Regions from separate parts of the Brevundimonas sp. FV2ps16 genome, predicted to be linked through region 2. Evidence: riboswitches for the same ligand, from Rfam matches in the RefSeq annotation. Region 2 holds a riboswitch; the other holds the start of a gene.
What was found. A riboswitch is a leader RNA that binds a small molecule or an ion and turns the genes downstream of it on or off. The one in region 2 is predicted to bind cobalamin.

Region 1 (3,287 bases), 1.1 Mb from region 2:
GCCGTCGCGCAGATCGCGCCGCAGGGCGCGCCGCTCCAGCAGCCATTCGACCGCGTCGAGCTGTTCGTTGATCGCCAGCGGATCGCGCAGCGGCCGGGCGATCCGTTCCGCCAGGGCCCGAGCCCCGCCCGAGGTGACGGTGCGGTCGATACAGGCCAGCAGCGAGCCTTCGCGCTCACCCCTCTGCGTCCGGTCGATCTCCAGACTGGCCCGGGTGGCGGGGTCAATGGCCAGAAAGCCGCTCTCGCCCAGACGGCGCGGCGGGGCCAGGGCTGGAACCTTGCCCGCTTGGGTCGTCTCCAGATAGGCGGCGATCAGGCCCAGAGCCGAGACCTCGGCCTCCTCGAAGGCGCCGAAACCGTCCAGGGCCGCAACCCCGTACAGCCGTTCGACGCGGACCCGCGCCGCCTGGGGTTCGGCGATGGCGCTCGCCAGAGCCTGAACCACGCCGCCGGACCCGTCCAGGGCGTCCCGCGTCGTCGGGTCCGAATACATCCGGTCCGTGACCAGAACCTCGGACGGCCGAAACGCGGCGAGCGCCGCGCCCAGATCCTCCAGCGCACAGGCGACGCTGTCCACGGCCCCAGACGACAGCTCCACCACCGCCACGGCCGCCCGGCCCTTGCGCACCGCGACCGCCGCCAGCCGGTTGGCGCCGCGCGCGTCCAGCAGACTGTCCTCGGTCAGGGTTCCCGGCGTCACCACCCGCACCACGCCGCGATGGACCACGGCCTTGCCGCCGCGCTTCTTGGCCTCGGCCGGATCTTCCAGCTGTTCGCAGATGGCGACCTTGTGGCCCAGGCGGATCAGCCGGGCCAGATAGCCCTCCATGGCGTGGACCGGCACACCGGCCATGGGGATGTCCTCGCCCTGGTGCTTGCCCCGCTTGGTCAGGGTGATGCCCAGGGCCGCCGCCGCCACCTCGGCGTCCTTGAAGAACAGTTCGTAGAAATCCCCCATGCGGAAGAAGAGTATGGCGTCCGGCTGTCCGGCCTTGGCCGTCAGATACTGCGCCATGAAGGGCGTCGCCCCTTCCAGCGAGGCGGCGACTTCGGGCGAATGTTCGGGGGGCGGGAAAGCGGGCGCGTTCATGTGCTGTCAGGGTGACGGATCACAGCCGACCGCTCAAGCCCGTTAAGCCGCCCTTGCACAGGCTTGTCGCCCCTGCGATAGGCCCGTCAGGCGGTTAAGGGAACACGGTGAGACGCCGTGGCTGTGCCCGCAACTGTAGGCGGCGAGAGCGTCGTCCGTCCGGGGTTCTTCACCCCGGCGCCACTGGGTGACTGGGAAGGCGAGGACGGCGGTTTATGACCCGCAAGCCAGGAGACCTGGCCGCCTAATGTCGCTCGTCCGCTGTCCGGGACCAGACAGAGGCGCGGGGATTCTCGTCGTAGCGACCCGATCTTGCGCCGTCCGGACCCTTCAGGCCCGGCGGATCGGCTCGCTCATACCGGTTCCTCGCGCGCACTCGCGGAGCCGACATCGGGGATTCTCGCTCAATGAAGCGCTCCATTCTTATGTCTACGGCGGCTCTGTCCGCCTCTATCTGGGCCGCGCCCGCCCTTGCGGCCGACGACGCGCCCCGGCTCGACGACGTCGTCGTCACCGCCACCCGCCTGCCCGCCATCGTCGCCGACACGCCCGGCGCACGCGTCATCGACTCCAACACCATCGAACAGCGCGGCGCCGTCTTCGCCGCCGACATCCTGTCGGACGTCCCCGGCCTGTCCGTGACGCGTTCAGGGGCCTTTGGAGGCGTCGCCCAGGTCCGCATGCGCGGCGCCACGCCGGGCAAGACCCTGGTTCTGGTCGACGGCGTCTCGGTCAACGACCCGGCCGAGATCAATGGCGCCTATGATTTCTCCGGCTTCGACCTGGGCGACGTCGCCCGGATTGAGGTCCTGTCGGGCCCGCAGTCGTCGCTGTGGGGATCTGACGCCATCGGCGGCGTGATCGCCTTCACCACCAAGGAGATCGACGGCCTGCGCGCCGAGGCCGAGGCCGGCAGTTTCGACACCGTGCGCGGTCGCCTGGCCGCCGGCGTCGCCAATGAGACCTATGCCGTCAGCGCCTATGTTTCGCACTTCGACACCGACGGCATTTCCGCCGCCGACGAGGCCGACGGCAATCCCGAGGCCGACGGCTTCACCAACACCACCGTCGGTCTGAAGGGGCGCTATGTTGTCTCCGACACGGTCAAGTTCGACGGATCGGCCCGCTGGTCCAAGAGCGAGGCCGATCTGGACGGCTTCCCGGCCCCGACCTACGCCCTGGCCGACACCGACGACACTCAGGAGTCGGAACAATGGTCCGGCTTCGGCCGCGCCAGCCTGACGGCCCTGGGCCTGAAGCACCAGTTCAGCGTCTCGGCCTCCGACATCGAACGCACCTCCTACAGCGGCGGCTTCGGCTCCACCTTCAGCGGCGACCGGCAGGCCTATCGCTGGCAGGCGGACGGCGCGGCACGGGGCGTGACCTACGCCTTCGGCGCTGAACGCGATGAATCCTCGGCCGACCTGTCTTCGGGCGAGGCGCGTGACCTGGCGACGACCTCGGTCTTCGGCGTGGCCCAATACGATATCGGCGCCCTGAACCTGACCGGCGGCCTGCGTTTCGACGACACTGATGATTTCGGCTCAAAGACCACCGGTCGGATTTCGGCGGCCTATGATCTGGCCGGCGGCTTCATCCTGTCCGGCGCCTATGGCACGGGTTTCAAGGCCCCGACCGTCAGCCAGGCCGTCTGCGACTACTGCTACGCGCCCCTGCCCTGGCCGGAACTGAAGCCGGAAACGGCTGACAGCGTCGAGATCGCTCTGGGTTGGGCCTCGGCCGATGGCCGTTTCGACGGTCGCGCGACCGCTTATCGCCTGAACGTGGACGATCAGATCACCTATTCCGCCGGTCGCTACATCAATGTGGCCAAGACCCGGTCGGACGGGATCGAGCTGGAAGGCCGCGCCCGGCTCGTCGCCGGTTTCGATCTGACCCTGGCCTATGCCTGGACCGACGCCGAGGACCGCACGACGGGCGCCCGCCTGCTGCGCGTGCCGGAACACGCCGGTTCGGCGACCCTGGGCTGGACGGGGGATCGGCTTTCGGGCGCCCTGACCGTCCGCGCCGAGGGCGACCAGGATGATTCCGGCGGCGTGCGCGACAGCTTCGTCACCGCCAACCTGAACGCGGCCTATCAGCTGACGGACCAGGTCGCCCTGACGGCCCGGGTCGAGAACCTGGCCGACGAGCGGTATCAGCAGGTGCTGGGCTACGGCGAGCCCGGTCGGTCG
Region 2 (3,287 bases):
CGCCACCGTCGAGGTGCGGGATCTGGGTCGCATCCGTCTGGAGGACGCCCCCATGATCGTGGTGCGGACCCCCCGTAATGTGGACGTCAGCGCGGGCGGCGCCGTCTTCGGCTCCGTGGGACGCGGCGCGCGTTCTGTTGAACTCGACAGCGGCGGATGCGGGACTTGGACCATCGCCAATGTGGACGGCCCCCTCGAACTGAGCGTCGGCGGGTCAGGGTCGGTTCGCGCCGGCACGTCCCGTTCGCTCGAAGCCAACGTCGACGGATCGGGTTCGATCTCCGCCGGGGCGACCGGAAACCTCAAGACGGCGGTCGGTGGTTCCGGCAGCGTCGAGGTGGCCGGCGTCAACGGTCGCGGCGACGTCTCCATCGGCGGTTCGGGGGGCGTCAACATCCGGCAGGGCCGAATGGACAAGCTGTCGGTGGCCATCGGCGGCTCTGGCGACGTCCGTTTCGGCGGAACCACGCGAGACCTCAGCGTCGCCATCGCGGGATCGGGCGATGTCCGCGTCGCCGCCGCGACCGGCGCTGTGTCCCGCTCCATCGTCGGATCCGGAACGGTTCATATCGGGCGTTAAGACCCGTCTCTCGCCGCGAGAGGAAAGGCCCCCGGTCGTGGAACCCCGGGGGCCTTTTTCGTGTCCGAAGCAAAGAAAATGCCCCGGCGGATCGCTCCGCCGGGGCCTCTGCTTTCAGGAAAACCTGAAGGGCTTAGAAGGCGCCCAGGACGCTCGTGATCGACGAGACGTTCAGGCCGGCGCCGGCGCGGTCACGCGCTTGCAGACCGCCGCCGAAGCTGTAGCGCAGGCCCAGCGACCAGGTGTCGACGTCGATCGAGTCGACGTCGGCGCGGGTGTAGGAAGCGCCGACCGAGAACGGGGTGTTCTCGATTTCGTACTCGGCGCCCACGCCGTAGGTCCAGGCGTCCACGTCGCCGCCGGTGACGTCGACGTTGTTGTAGCTGACGCCGGCGTTCAGGCGCAGGTTCGGCATGACGTAGAAGGCGGCGTCGCCGCCGACGGTCCAGATGTCGGCGTCGACATCGTCAGCCGTGGTGTAGGCGACCAGGCCGGTCAGGGTCGCGTTGGACAGGTACTTCTGGGCTTCGGCGCCGACGGTCCAGACGGGATCGTTGCCCGAACCGATGTCGTTGGCGGCGACGAAGGCGCCGGCGCGGACGTCTGCGGTCCACATCTTGGTCAGGTGGGCGGCGGCGACGCCGGTGACGTCTTCTTCACCAAAGGCCTTGGTGTAGTCGACGGCGCCGTTCAGGGTCACGGTCCAGTCAGCGGCCGGCAGGGCGACGGCGCCGTCCACGGTCCAGACGTCGGCGTCGACGTCATTGCCTGCGACCTCGATCGAAGGATTGGAGTAGGTCACGCCGACCGAGCCGATGGCGTCTTGGGCGAAGGCCGGGGCGGCGAACAGGGCGGCGGCGGCCGTGGCGAGGAGGATCGTCTTCATTTTCTTTTGTCCTTAGCGGTCTCGACCCGGATGGGGGTCCGGGGAGGGCGGCTGCTATCAGGACGCGGCCAAGCTGAGCGTTAAATCGCCGTTATATAAGTGTCTTGAAACTGCCATGTGGCCCATCTGCCACGCCTTGTGGCTGCAATGTGTCAGGGGTGCGCGTATCTCGAGGCAAAGGGTTAAGATCGAGCAATCACATAATCATATAAGCATATCCTTATATGTATTGACGAAGCTGGGTTTATGCCGTTCTTTGCATCCGTCGTGGTCTCTGTGCGTCGTTTGGCGCCCAGAGCTAAGAGGGAAGTCGGTGTGAAACCGGCGCTGCCCCCGCAACTGTAAGCGGCGAGTCGAGGGTCCATCTCGTGTCACTGGCGTCCGCGCCGGGAAGGCCGGATCCGAGGCGTCGACCCGTGAGCCAGGAGACCTGCCCCGACAGATAACGTCCTCCGGCGGGGTGTCCGGTCAGGCCGCATGCGCGCCGCCGGACCCTGCACGTCCGCGTCGGCGTCCGCGCGACCCTGTCCGAAACCTGGCCACAACACAGGTTTCGAACGTCATGACCCGCCACACCGTCCAGGTCGCCACCCTCGGCTTTCCCCGCATCGGCCCCAAGAGAGAACTGAAGACCGCGCTTGAGTCTCATTGGGCCGGCAAGACCGACGCCGATGCCCTCCTGTCCACTGCTGCCGAGCTCCGCGGCCTGACCTGGGCGCGACAGCGCGACCTGGGGGCCGACATCGTGCCTTCCAACGACTTCTCTCTTTATGATCAAGTGCTCGACCTGACCGCCATGGTCGGGGCGGTGCCGCCCGCCTACGGCTGGAGCGGGGATCGGGTCGATCTGGCCACCTATTTCGCCATGGCCCGCGGCTCGCGCGGCGACGACGAGGTCTGCGCACACGGCCATGTCCATGCGAGCGGCGAGGGGACGCCGGCGATGGAGATGACCAAATGGTTCGACACCAACTACCATTATCTCGCGCCCGAGTTCACGGCTGACCAGCTGTTCCGCCTGGGCTCGACCAAGGCGCTGGACGAGTATCTGGAGGCCAAGGCCCAGGGGATAGAGACCCGGCCGGTGCTGCTGGGGCCGGTCAGCTATCTGCTGTTGGGCAAGACGCGGGGCGAGGCGTTCGACGTGCTCAGCCTGCTGCCACGCCTGCTGCCGGTCTATGCGGAGGTGCTGCGGTCGTTGGCCCGCGCGGGCGCCACCTGGGTCCAGATGGACGAACCCTGCTTGGTCACCGACCTGAGCGACGAGGCGAAGGCCGCCTATGACCATGCCTACCGCGTGCTGGCCGATGTCACGCCGCCGATCAAACTGATGCTGACCTCCTATTTCGGGGCCTTGGGCGACAATCTGGAGACGACGCTGCGTCTGCCGGTTCACGGCCTGCACATCGATCTGATCCGGGCGCCGGAGCAACTGGCGCAAGTCGCATCGGCGACGCGGGTCGATCAGGTGCTTTCGTTGGGCGTCATCGACGGCCGCAATGTCTGGAAGGCCGATCTCAACGCCGTGCTCGACAAGGTCGAGCCTTTGGTCGCTGCGGGACGTAAGGTGGTGATCGCCCCGTCCTGCTCCTTGCTGCACACGCCGATCGATTTGGAACGCGAGACTGCCCTCGATCCCGAGATCAAGGACTGGCTGGCCTTCGCCGTTCAGAAGGTTGGCGAGCTGGCGACCCTGGCGCGGGCGTTGAACGAAGGACGCGCTGCGGTAAAGGCGGCGCTGGACGCCTCGACCGCTTCCGTCGCCTCGCGTCGCACCTCGCCCCGTATCAATGATCCGAAGGTTCAGGCTCGTGCGGCGGA

Region 1: linked by a shared signal. The riboswitch ahead of ACW170_RS04385 (TonB-dependent receptor plug domain-containing protein) and the one ahead of metE (5-methyltetrahydropteroyltriglutamate--homocysteine S-methyltransferase) in region 2 are both predicted to bind cobalamin.

What each region holds. Positions count from the first base shown of each region.
Region 1 is NZ_CM178728.1:925,873-929,159, reverse strand. Features, by position in the region: gene mutS (DNA mismatch repair protein MutS) at 1-1,092, opposite strand, end outside; cobalamin riboswitch at 1,168-1,350, shown strand; gene ACW170_RS04385 (TonB-dependent receptor plug domain-containing protein) at 1,500-3,287, shown strand, end outside.
Region 2 is NZ_CM178728.1:2,004,296-2,007,582, forward strand. Features, by position in the region: gene ACW170_RS09710 (head GIN domain-containing protein) at 1-580, shown strand, start outside; gene ACW170_RS09715 (porin) at 714-1,466, opposite strand; cobalamin riboswitch at 1,718-1,918, shown strand; gene metE (5-methyltetrahydropteroyltriglutamate--homocysteine S-methyltransferase) at 2,029-3,287, shown strand, end outside.